Regions from separate parts of the Pseudomonas serboccidentalis genome, predicted to be linked through region 1. Evidence: predicted binding sites of a transcription regulator. Region 1 holds the regulator's gene; each other region holds the start of a gene.
The links. The regulator FliA, encoded in region 1, starts transcription of late flagellar genes. The targets are predictions, from matches to a motif close to CTAAAGTTTNNNNNNNNNNNGCCGNTAA.
Positions count from the first base shown of each region.

Region 2: the regulator FliA is predicted to act here: its motif matches at 1,914-1,941, upstream of NN484_RS12065 (methyl-accepting chemotaxis protein).
Region 3: the regulator FliA is predicted to act here: its motif matches at 1,159-1,186, upstream of NN484_RS01845 (methyl-accepting chemotaxis protein).
Region 4: the regulator FliA is predicted to act here: its motif matches at 1,363-1,390, upstream of NN484_RS15610 (flagellar protein MotY).

Region 1 covers NZ_CP101655.1:4,155,073-4,158,186, forward strand. The annotation lists gene NN484_RS18980 (protein phosphatase CheZ) at 1-176, opposite strand, end outside; gene NN484_RS18985 (chemotaxis response regulator CheY) at 195-566, opposite strand; gene fliA (RNA polymerase sigma factor FliA) at 734-1,474, opposite strand; gene fleN (flagellar synthesis regulator FleN) at 1,471-2,301, opposite strand; gene flhF (flagellar biosynthesis GTPase FlhF) at 2,415-3,114, opposite strand, start outside.
Region 2 covers NZ_CP101655.1:2,653,067-2,656,180, reverse strand. The annotation lists gene clpB (ATP-dependent chaperone ClpB) at 1-1,136, shown strand, start outside; tRNA gene NN484_RS12085 (tRNA-Asn) at 1,434-1,509, shown strand; tRNA gene NN484_RS12080 (tRNA-Pro) at 1,519-1,595, shown strand; tRNA gene NN484_RS12075 (tRNA-Lys) at 1,601-1,676, shown strand; tRNA gene NN484_RS12070 (tRNA-Pro) at 1,774-1,850, shown strand; gene NN484_RS12065 (methyl-accepting chemotaxis protein) at 2,012-3,114, shown strand, end outside.
Region 3 covers NZ_CP101655.1:427,884-430,997, forward strand. The annotation lists gene NN484_RS01835 (LysR family transcriptional regulator) at 1-158, opposite strand, end outside; gene NN484_RS01840 (tellurite resistance TerB family protein) at 336-1,058, shown strand; gene NN484_RS01845 (methyl-accepting chemotaxis protein) at 1,429-3,051, shown strand; gene NN484_RS01850 (chemotaxis protein CheW) at 3,051-3,114, shown strand, end outside.
Region 4 covers NZ_CP101655.1:3,439,210-3,442,323, reverse strand. The annotation lists gene rnt (ribonuclease T) at 1-253, opposite strand, end outside; gene pyrC (dihydroorotase) at 250-1,296, opposite strand; gene NN484_RS15610 (flagellar protein MotY) at 1,457-2,365, shown strand; gene NN484_RS15605 (argininosuccinate synthase) at 2,495-3,114, shown strand, end outside.

The DNA of each region.
Region 1 (3,114 bases):
TCGCGTGTGAGCTTGCCTACTTCCTGATACAGGCCGCGGTCACGGGTCTGATTGAGCTCATGGATCAGTTGCACCGCGTCGCCGAACCTGCCTTTTTCAAGGCTCTCGACCAGTTCGACCGCGTGTTTTTTCAGGGTCGATTCGAAATCGCCCTGTGAAGATTCGTTATGCTCCATAGCTCCCCCGCGCGTTCATCAGCCGATGCGTTCGAAAATCTTCTCGATTTTTTCTTTCAGCGCCTGAGCCGTGAAAGGTTTGACCACGTAGCCGTTCACGCCGGCCTGAGCGGCCTCGATGATCTGCTCGCGCTTGGCTTCTGCCGTCACCATCAGCACCGGCAGGTGCTTGAGTTTTTCATCGGCACGCACGTGGCGCAGCAGGTCGATACCGGTCATGCCCGGCATGTTCCAGTCCGTTACCAGAAAGTCGATGCTTCCGCTGTTGAGCACCGGAATGGCAGTGGTGCCATCGTCGGCCTCGACGGTGTTGGTGAACCCCAGATCACGCAGCAGGTTCTTGATGATCCGCCGCATCGTTGAGAAGTCATCAACGATGAGGATTTTCATGTTCTTGTCCAATTCGACCTCCAAGCAGTCTTAAACGCGCCCAGCACCTGGACGCGCCATTTCAATCAATCCGGCAAAGCACTCGATGACTGTCTGGAGCACAACAGAGCAAGACCGGTGCCGTTCATCACCGCACCAGCCTCGTTCGCAGTGTCCCCACACTGCCTTCAGCGCGCTCGCCACTCCCCCAAACGCCCCCGCAAGCGGGCCGCGCACTGGCTGTGTAACTGGCTGACCCGCGATTCACTGACGCCAAGGACTTCACCGATCTCCTTGAGGTTCAGCTCTTCGTCGTAGTACAGCGCCAACACCAGTCGCTCACGCTCCGGCAAATTGGCAATCGCGTCCGCCAGCGCGGCCTGGAAGCGTTCATCCTCCAGATCGCGTGACGGCTCAAGATGAGCACTGGCGCCATCCTCGTGCAGCCCTTCGTGTTCGCCGTCCTGCAACAGGTCGTCGAAACTGAACAGCCGGCTGCCCAGCGTGTCATTCAAAATCCCGTAGTAATCGTCGAGACTCAATTGGAGTTCGGCCGCAACCTCGTGATCTTTAGCATCACGGCCGGTTTTAGCTTCAATTGAGCGAATTGCGTCGCTGACCATACGGGTGTTGCGGTGAACCGAGCGTGGCGCCCAATCCCCTTTGCGCACTTCATCGAGCATCGCGCCGCGGATTCGAATGCCCGCGTACGTTTCGAAACTGGCGCCTTTGCTGGCGTCATATTTGGTCGAGACTTCAAGCAGGCCGATCATTCCGGCCTGAATCAGATCTTCGACCTGCACACTCGCCGGCAAGCGCGCCAGCAGGTGATAGGCAATGCGCTTGACCAGTGGCGCGTAACGCTCGATCAACTCGTACTGCGCGTCACGTGCCGACTTCTTGTAGTAATTCATACCGCTCGCGGTCATAACACAGGCCCTGCTGTTTGCTGCACGAGGCGCTCGACGAAAAACTCAAGATGACCGCGTGGGTTGGCAGGCAGCGGCCAGGTATCGACCTTCTGCGCGATCGCCTTGAACGCCAGCGCGCACTTGGAACGCGGAAAGGCTTCATAGACCGCTCGCTGTTTCTGCACTGCCTTGCGCACGCTTTCGTCGTACGGCACCGCGCCGACGTATTGTAAGGCGACGTCGAGGAAACGATCCGTGACCTTGGTCAACTTGGCGAACAGGTTGCGCCCTTCCTGCGGGCTCTGCGCCATGTTGGCGAGGACGCGGAAGCGGTTCATGCCGTAGTCGCGGTTGAGCAGTTTGATCAGCGCGTAGGCGTCGGTGATGGAGGTCGGCTCGTCGCAGACCACCAGCAGCACTTCCTGCGCGGCGCGCACAAAACTGACTACCGAGTCACCAATACCCGCAGCGGTATCGATCACCAGCACATCGAGGTTGTCGCCGATGTCGCTGAAGGCCTGAATCAGCCCGGCATGTTGCGCCGGACTCAAGTGAACCATGCTCTGGGTGCCGGAAGCGGCCGGCACGATGCGGATCCCGCCGGGACCCTGCAACAGCACGTCGCGCAGTTCGCAGCGGCCTTCAATCACGTCGGCCAACGTACGTTTGGGGGTCAGCCCCAGCAGAACGTCGACGTTCGCCAGCCCCAGGTCGGCGTCCAGCAGCATGACCCGACGGCCAAGCTCTGCCAGCGCCAGAGACAAGTTCACTGACACGTTAGTCTTGCCGACGCCACCTTTGCCGCCGGTCACCGCGATCACCTGTACGGGATGCATGCTGCCCATGTTATTTCTTTACCTTGTCTTGCATAGACGGAGGCCACATTACTGGCTGCGCGTTCTCAACCGGAACAATGCATGGCAGACCATCGATGTAGGTACAAAAACTGTTCATTACCTCAGCCAACCTGCTTGGTCGGGCTGTGATAGATATCAGCGAACATGTCAGCCATGGCTTCTTCGCTGGGTTCTTCCTGCATTTGCACGCTGACGGCGCGGCTGACCAGTTGATGACGGCGCGGCAGATGCAGATCATCCGGAATCCGTGGGCCATCGGTCAGGTACGCGACCGGCAATTCATGACTGATCGCCAGGCTCAACACTTCGCCAAGGCTGGCCGTTTCATCCAGTTTAGTCAGGATGCAGCCGGCAAGCCCGCAACGCTTGTAACTGTGATAAGCGGCGGTTAGAACCTGTTTCTGGCTGGTGGTTGCCAACACCAGATAATTTTTTGAACGGATGCCACGACCGGCCAGGCTTTCGAGCTGCATGCGCAGTGCCGGATCGCTGGCCTGCAGGCCGGCGGTATCGATCAGCACCACGCGTTTGCGCAGCAGCGGGTCCAGCGCCTGAACCAGCGATTGGCCCGGGTCAACGTGCGTCACCGGCACATTGAGAATCCGGCCCAGGGTCTTGAGTTGTTCCTGCGCGCCGATGCGGAAACTGTCCATGCTGACCAGCGCGACATTCTGCGCGCCGTACTTGAGCACGTAGCGCGCGGCGAGTTTGGCCAGGGTGGTGGTCTTGCCCATGCCGGCCGGGCCGACCATGGCAATCACCCCACCCTCTTCCAGCGGCTCGACTTCCGGTACGGCAATC
Region 2 (3,114 bases), 1.5 Mb from region 1:
AAAAGATCGAGCAATCGCGTCAGGAGCTGGAAGCCGCACGCCGTAAAGGCGACCTCAACCGCATGGCCGAATTGCAGTACGGGGTGATCCCGGATCTGGAGCGCAGCCTGCAAATGGTCGACCAGCACGGCAAGAGCGAAAACCAGTTGCTGCGCAGCAAGGTGACCGAAGAGGAAATCGCCGAAGTCGTTTCGAAGTGGACCGGTATTCCGGTTTCGAAAATGCTCGAAGGCGAGCGCGACAAGCTGATGAAAATGGAAAGCCTGTTGCACCAGCGCGTGATCGGTCAGGACGAGGCGGTAGTGGCCGTGGCCAACGCGGTACGGCGTTCCCGTGCCGGGCTGGCGGATCCGAATCGTCCGAGCGGCTCGTTCATGTTCCTCGGCCCGACCGGTGTCGGTAAAACCGAGCTGTGCAAGGCGCTGGCCGAATTCCTCTTTGATACGGAAGAGGCGATGGTGCGGATCGACATGTCCGAGTTCATGGAGAAACATTCCGTGGCGCGGCTGATCGGTGCGCCACCGGGCTACGTCGGCTACGAGGAGGGCGGTTACCTGACCGAAGCGGTGCGTCGCAAGCCTTACTCGGTGATTCTGCTGGACGAGGTCGAGAAGGCTCACCCGGACGTGTTCAACATCCTGCTGCAGGTGCTGGAGGATGGGCGTCTGACTGACAGCCACGGGCGCACGGTGGATTTCCGCAATACCGTGATCGTCATGACCTCGAACCTCGGTTCGTCGCAGATCCAGGAGCTGGTGGGTGACCGTGAGGCGCAGCGTGCAGCGGTGATGGACGCGCTGACCAGCCACTTCCGTCCCGAGTTCATCAACCGGGTCGATGAAGTGGTGATCTTCGAGCCATTGGCGCGGGATCAGATCGCGGGCATTACCGAGATCCAGCTGGGCCGTCTGCGCAGTCGTCTGGCCGAGCGCGAGCTGAAGCTGGAACTCAGCCCGGAAGCGATGGACAAGCTGATTGCCGTCGGTTACGACCCGGTCTATGGCGCACGTCCACTCAAGCGTGCGATCCAGCGCTGGATCGAAAACCCGTTGGCGCAGTTGATCCTGTCGGGGCATTTCATGCCGGGCGAGACGGCAACCGGCAAAGTGGTGAACGACGAAATCGTTTTCGACTGAGCCTCAATGCCAATGAAATAAGGAAGGCCTCGCTTTGTGAGGCCTTTTTTTCGTTAGGCTGTTGAACTCTAAGGAAAAGGCTTGTAAAGTGCGCCCCGCAGTCAGTCACCGGCAGCGTTTCAACCCACTGGGTTGAAAACTGAAATAAGTTGCAAATCATTAACTTGAAAGCAATTTAGGGGGTTGACAGAGGTGTTCTAGGTTGTAGAATAGCGCGCCTCAGACACACGAACGCAGCGATGCGAAAACGGTGTCGAGAAGCTTCAAGTTTCACCGTTGTAAATTGAAATATGTAGTTCCGTGATAGCTCAGTCGGTAGAGCAAATGACTGTTAATCATTGGGTCCCAGGTTCGAGTCCTGGTCACGGAGCCAATTTCAAACCGGGGTATAGCGCAGTCCGGTAGCGCGCCTGCTTTGGGAGCAGGATGTCAGGAGTTCGAATCCCCTTACCCCGACCATTTTTGGGTCGTTAGCTCAGTTGGTAGAGCAGTTGGCTTTTAACCAATTGGTCGTAGGTTCGAATCCCACACGACCCACCATTTTTGAAACCAGTTAACACTGGGATCGAATCTTAAGATCAGAGGCCAAAAGCGCTGATCGAAGAAGGCGATCTTTGAAAGGTCGCCTTTTTTTTACCGGGGTATAGCGCAGTCCGGTAGCGCGCCTGCTTTGGGAGCAGGATGTCAGGAGTTCGAATCCCCTTACCCCGACCATATTAAAAATCCTCGTATCGAAAGATACGGGGATTTTTTTTGCCCTCGCGAAAGACAAATCCCTTCAAGTCATCGTACAACTTGCCGATAGCCCGCTAACGAGAGGGGACTGCCGCGGTTCGCCCCTTCTATCTGCCAATAAAAGAATAAGGGCGTTCGTCATGTTGCTTCGTCAGTTGAATATTGCTCCACGTGCCGCACTGGGTTTTGCCCTGATCGCAGTATTGGTGGCGTTGCTTGGCGTCTTTGCATTGGGACAGATGTCGAGTATCCGCGACAGTGAAGTCGCGGTGGAGAGTCAGTGGCTGCCCAGCATTCGCGGCGGTGACGAGATTCGCGAGTTGATGTTGCGGATCCGCACGATTTCCCTGCGCATGGCGCTTGATCAGGATCCGAAGAGTATCGCGACGTACCGCAGTCAGATGGACACTCGTGACAAGGAGCTGAGCGAGAAGATCGCCGCCTACGACAAACTGGTGATTACGCCGCAAGGCCAGCAGCTCTATGACCAGTTTAAAAAAACTTTCGCGGCGTATCGTACCGGGATCGCGCAATCCTTCACCCTTGCCGATCAAGGCAAGCGTGACGAACTGACCAGGCTGCTGTTAATTGATATGAAAACCGTGGTCGACGGCTCCGGCAAGCAACTCAATGACCTGGCGGACCTGTTCGCGAAACAGGTTGCCGCTGAAAGCCAGAAATCCGCCGACCATTACCAGACGTCGCGCACCATCGTCAGTCTGTTCATCGTGCTGGCGGCGCTGGCCACGGTGGCGCTGGCCATGTTGCTCACCCGCAGCATCGTCCATCCGTTGAGCACAGCAGTGGGCGCCGCAGAAAGCGTGGCCCGTGGCGATCTGACCCGACCGATTGAAACCCACGGCAACGATGAGGTCAGCCGTTTGCTCAAAGCGCTGGCGACCATGCAGCAGAACTTGCGGGAAACGCTGCTAGGCATCAGCGGTTCGGCCACGCAACTGGCGAGCGCTGCCGATGAACTCAATGCGGTGACACTCGACAGCACACAAGGCCTGCAACAACAGAACAACGAAATCGAACAGGCAGCCACAGCGGTCAATGAAATGACCACGGCCGTTGAAGAAGTCGCTCGCAATGCCGTGTCGACGTCCGATGCCACCCGTCAATCCAGTGAGTCGGCGCAACTGGGGCAGGCGCGGGTCAGTGAAACAGCCACGGCCATCAATGCGCTGGCCGGCGATGTACAGCACACAGGCGAGTTGGTGCAATCGTTGGCCAACCAGTC
Region 3 (3,114 bases), 2.3 Mb from region 1:
GCGTGGCGGCTGAACAGGCTGACGCCGATTTCCTCTTCCAGTTGCTGGATCGCCAGGGTCAGGGTCGATTGGGAAATGAACGCGGTTTGCGCGGCGGCGGAAATCGAGCCGGTCTCGGCCACGGCGATGAAGTGACGAATCTGACGCAGGGTCATCATGAGGGGTGTACCCAGTGGGCGGTTTTTATCGATTGGTCTGAGTGTATATCTCTTTTCACGAAGGCCACGCGCGTACTGAGCAACATCTGGAAGCACACTCGCGGGCCGGACCGGGGCACTTTCGAACTAGGCTGAGGGCCTGATAGATCCGGATAACCCCTGTTTTGGAGGCGGAACATGAACACCCGTGGATTGCTCGATCAACTACTCAAGTCCGGCCAGGATCTGTTGCAGAACAAGGCTGGCGGGGCGCAGAACAAATCGGCGGCTGGCGGGCTGGGCGGGTTGCTCGGCGGCTCTTCAGGCTCCGGTGCGCTGGGTGGCCTGCTCTCGGGGGCGGGCGGTGGTGCTTTGGCTGCGGGGGCGATGGGCCTGCTGCTCGGCAGTAAAAAGGCGCGCAGGGTCGGCGGCAAAGTCGCGGTCTACGGCGGCCTCGCTGCACTCGGTGTGTTGGCTTACAAGGCCTACGGCAACTGGAACGCGCAAAAGGGCACGGCACCGCAAAACGAACCGCAGACACTCGACCGTTTGCCGCCCGCGCAAGCCGAGCAGCACAGCCAGGCGATTCTCAAGGCACTGGTCGCCGCCGCCAAGGCCGACGGCCACATCGATGATCGCGAGCGCCAGTTGATCGAGGGCGAATTCACCAAACTCGACAACGACCAGGAGCTGCAACACTGGCTGCACGCCGAACTCAACAAGCCCCTCGACCCTGCCGACGTCGCCCGCGCCGCGAGTACGCCGGAGATGGCGGCGGAGATGTACATCGCCAGTGTGATGCTGGTGGATGAGGAGAGCTTTATGGAGAAGGCGTATCTGGAGGAATTGGCGAAGCAGTTGAAGCTGGAGCCGGGGTTGAAGGTGGAGCTGGAGAAACAGGTGCGCATGGCATCGCAATAGAACCGCCTGAACACGCGGTACTTATGTAAGCGCTGCGGCACGCTGCGATCTTTTGATTTTTAAAGCCAACATCAAAAAGATCGCAGCGTGCCGCAGCGCCTACAAGGTTTTGGGCCAGACGCCGAAATTTGTAGGAACGAGCCTGCTCGCGATTGCGTTTTCAGCCTCGCAACAACAGCGATGACCGATCCATCGCCCCTTTTTGCCATTTCATCACTGGCACGCCAACCCCGGATTGACGGACAGTCCCACCTCAGAACCTCCCGGCCTTGCGCGCTCGGCAGGCCCGAGGGTTAAAAAGCGTCTTATAAATGAGACACCTCCCTCGGCTATACTCCCCCGCATTTCGACTTAGGCACGAGGACTCACTGTGAAGAACTGGACGTTGCGCCAACGCATTTTGGCGAGCTTTGCGGTGATTATCGCCATCATGCTGCTGATGGTCGTCGTTTCGTATTCACGCTTGCTGAAGATCGAGACCAGTGAAAACAGCGTCCGTGACGACGCGGTTCCCGGCGTCTATTACAGCTCGATGATTCGCGGTGCCTGGGTCGACAGCTACCTGCAGACTCAGGAACTGCTCGGGCTGAAGGAAGGGCAGGGCATCAGCAGCGAAGATGCGGCGGACTACAAGGCGTTCGAGAACCGTCTGCAAGAGCAGATGGCCAACTATCGCAACACCGTGACCACCGACGAAGATCGAATCGAGTTCGCTGCGTTCGAGAAGTATCACGATACCTACATGCAGATTCAGGATCAGGTACTTGATCTGCACAAGCGCAATCTGGAAGCCGAGGCGGTCAAGCTGTTCACCGAGAAGCTGACCCCGGCCTGGTATGCAGGTCGTATGAAACTCAACGACATCATCGGTGAGAACAAGAAGGTGGCCGATCAGGCCATGGCCAACATCGACGAGGCGGTCGCGGCGGCCAAAGTCAGTATGTTCGTCTCGCTGCTGGTGGCCGTGCTGGCGGCCGGTGCCTGTGGCTTGCTGCTGATGCGCGCAATCATGGCGCCGATGAACCGCATCGTGGAGATCCTCGAAATCATGCGTACCGGCGACTTGAGCAGCCGTCTGAATCTGGACCGCAAGGACGAGTTCGGTGCGGTGGAAACCGGCTTCAACGACATGATGACCGAGCTGACCTCGCTGGTGTCCCAGGCCCAGCGCTCGTCGGTGCAGGTGACCACCTCGGTGACCGAGATCGCCGCCACCTCCAAGCAGCAACAGGCCACCGCCACCGAAACCGCCGCCACCACCACCGAAATCGGTGCGACCTCGCGTGAAATCGCCGCCACGTCGCGGGACCTGGTGCGCACCATGACCGAAGTGTCCACCGCTGCCGATCAGGCTTCGGTGCTCGCCGGCTCCGGCCAGCAAGGTCTGGCGCGCATGGAGGACACCATGCACTCGGTGATGGGCGCGGCCGATCTGGTCAACGCCAAACTGGCGATCCTCAACGAGAAGGCCGGCAACATCAATCAGGTGGTGGTGACCATCGTCAAGGTTGCCGACCAGACCAACCTGCTGTCGCTCAACGCCGCCATCGAGGCCGAGAAGGCCGGTGAATACGGCCGCGGTTTTGCCGTGGTCGCGACCGAAGTGCGGCGTCTGGCGGACCAGACCGCCGTCGCCACTTACGACATCGAGCAGATGGTTCGCGAGATCCAGTCGGCAGTGTCTGCCGGCGTGATGGGCATGGACAAGTTCTCCGAAGAAGTGCGCCGAGGCATGGCCGAGGTGCAGCAGGTCGGCGAGCAGTTGTCGCAGATCATCCATCAGGTACAGGCGCTGGCGCCGCGGGTGTTGATGGTCAACGAAGGCATGCAGGCCCAGGCCACCGGTGCCGAGCAGATCAACCATGCGCTGGTGCAGTTGGGCGACGCCAGCAGCCAGACCGTCGAGTCGCTGCGTCAGGCCAGTTTCGCCATTGACGAACTGAGCCAGGTGGCCGTCGGGCTGCGCAGCGGCGTTTCGCGATTCAAAGTCTGATGAGCGAAATCACCGCCAAACGCAGCGCCGCGCCGGTGGCGAAGCAGGCGTTGTTCCTGCTGT
Region 4 (3,114 bases), 720 kb from region 1:
CTTCGATGTTGGCGCCTTCGAACGGCTCAACGCGGAAGAAGTAGGTGTGGTCCGGGTAAACGAAACCCTTTTCATCCATGGCGATGGTGGTCGCGGCAATCTCCAGCAGAGCGTCGGTGGCCGAATTGAAGCCACCGGTCTCTACGTCGACGACAACCGGCAAATAGCCGCGAAAACGCGCTGCCATTGGATGACGGGAACCGCCGCCACCACCTTGACCGTCCAGTTCGTCGTCGAAATGGTCTTCACTCACGCGTGTTCCTCCAGCAGGCGCCAGCGCAGTTTTTCACCGGCGCGCAGCGGGATAACGTTCAGCTCGCCGAAGGGCAGGCTGGTCGGGGCGGTCCATTCTTCGCGAACCAGGGTGATGCGATCGGTGTTGGCCGGCAGACCGTAGAAGCGCGGCCCGTTGAGGCTGGCGAACGCTTCGAGCTTGTCCAGCGCATTGCGCTGTTCGAAGGCTTCGGCATACAGCTCGATGGCGGCGTACGCGGTGTAGCAGCCGGCGCAGCCGCAGGCGGCTTCCTTGGCGTGCTGGGCGTGCGGCGCCGAGTCGGTGCCGAGGAAGAACTTCGCACTGCCGCTGGTGGCGGCGTCGAGCAGGGCTTCCTGATGGGTATTACGCTTGAGGATCGGCAGGCAGTAGAAGTGCGGCCGGATCCCGCCCACCAGCATGTGGTTGCGGTTGTACAGCAGGTGATGCGCGGTGATGGTTGCGCCGACGTTGGCCGAAGCCTCGTTGACGAACTGCACGGCGTCGCCGGTGGTGATGTGTTCGAACACCACTTTGAGCGTCGGGAAACGCTCGACCACACGGCGCATGTGCTCATCGATGAAAATCTTTTCGCGGTCGAAGACATCGACATCGCCACGGGTGACTTCGCCGTGGATCAGCAGCGGCATGCCGACTTCGGCCATGGCTTCCAGCGCCGGGAAGATCTTGTCGATGCTGGTCACCCCGGAATCGGAGTTGGTGGTGGCGCCGGCCGGGTACAGTTTGGCGGCGTGCACGAAACCGCTGGCCTTGGCCTCACGAATTTCTTCGGGCTGGGTGCGGTCGGTGAGGTACAGCACCATCAGCGGTTCGAAGCGACTGCCGGCCGGGCGGGCAGCGAGAATCCGCTGGCGATAGCCGTCGGCTTCAGCGGCGTTGCGCACCGGTGGTACCAGGTTGGGCATGATGATGGCGCGGCCAAAGGTGCGCGCAACATCGGCAACGGTATTGGTCAACACGGCACCATCGCGAAGATGAATGTGCCAGTCGTCGGGACGCAGCAGGGTCAGGCGGTCGGACATGAGGGGATTCCAGGCGGGTCAAACTGAGGGGAATGCTACCGGAAAAGACTCTTGCAGGCACTCGCTATCAAGTTTTGCAGGAACCTTCCGATATCCCGTAGGTATGCCGTAAACATAGTGTGAATCGGTCTTTGTGTTACAGAAGCCAATGGAGCCTCCCGTGCGCCAGCGATATTTAGCCTTGCTCAGTGTGTTTGCCAGCCTCCCCGCGATGGCGCTCACCTACCAGACACGTCTGGAGAACATTGAGTGGACGGTCGAGGGCGACAAGTTCGAGTGCCGCCTGACCCAGCCGATCACCGATTTCGGCTCGGGCCAGTTCGTGCGCAAGGCCGGCGAGCAGGCGATTTTCCGCCTGAATGCCTACAACGCCATGCTCGGCGGTGGTTCGGCGACCTTGCTTGCGGCGGCAGCGCCGTGGCAGCCGGGGCGCAACGACATCAACCTGGGCAGCGTCAGGATCGGCACCGGCAACGTGCTGTTCAACAGTTCGCAATCGCAGGCCGGTGGATTGATCAGCGGTTTGCTCGACGGTCGCAGTCCGGTGGTGCGCCGTGCTTCCGGCGATGGCCGGGTGTCTGAAGTGCGCCTGCTGCCGGTCAAGTTCAGCAAGGCTTTCAACGAGTACCAGACGTGTGTGGCAAAATTGCTGCCGCAGAATTTCGATCAGGTGAAACAGTCGCAGATCGGCTTCCCTGGCGAAGGTACCGACCTGGATGCCGACGCCAAGGCCAAACTGCAAGTGATGCTCGAGTACATGAAGGCCGATCCGACGGTCAATCACATCGAACTCGATGGCCACTCCGACAACAGCGGCAACCGTCTGACCAATCGGGAGCTGTCGCGCCGTCGCGCGCTGGCAGTGGTCGACTTCTTCAAGGCCAATGGCATTGCCGAATCGCAGATCACTGTGCGTTTCCATGGCGAGCAATACCCGCTGGTACCGAACACCAGCGCGGCCAACCGGGCGAAGAATCGCCGGGTCAGCGTGAAGCTGGCACGGGTGGCGCCGACCACTGCACCAGCGCCGCAAGCCAGTACACCTGCCAACGCTGCGGCAACTTCCTGACTCGCCGGTCATCGTCGCGCTCTCGACAGATTCTGTCGCTTTGTCGTCTTAAGCTGTCGCGCCTCTGTAAATTATCGCATTTGAGCGGTAGACTCCTCGGCTTTCCGTAGAACCCCGTGGAGTGATGGCATGGCGGACGTAAACAAGGTCGTTCTGGCGTATTCCGGCGGCCTGGACACTTCGGTGATCCTCAAGTGGCTGCAGGATACTTATAACTGTGAAGTGGTGACCTTCACCGCTGACCTGGGTCAGGGCGAAGAGGTCGAGCCGGCTCGCGCCAAGGCTCAGGCCATGGGCGTCAAAGAAATCTACATCGATGACCTGCGCGAAGAGTTCGTGCGCGATTTCGTGTTCCCGATGTTCCGCGCCAACACCGTTTACGAAGGTGAGTACCTGCTGGGTACTTCCATCGCACGTCCGCTGATCGCCAAACGCCTGATCGAAATCGCCAACGAAACCGGCGCCGACGCCATTTCCCATGGTGCCACCGGCAAGGGCAACGACCAGGTGCGTTTCGAGCTGGGCGCCTACGCACTCAAGCCAGGCGTGAAAGTGATTGCGCCATGGCGCGAGTGGGACCTGCTGTCCCGCGAGAAGCTGATGGACTATGCCGAGAAGCACGCGATCCCGATCGAGCGTCATGGCAAGAAAAAATCTCCGTACTCGATGGATGCCAACCTGCTGCACATCTCCTATGAAGGCGGCGTGCTGGAAGACACCTGGACCGAGCACGAAGAAGACATGTGGCG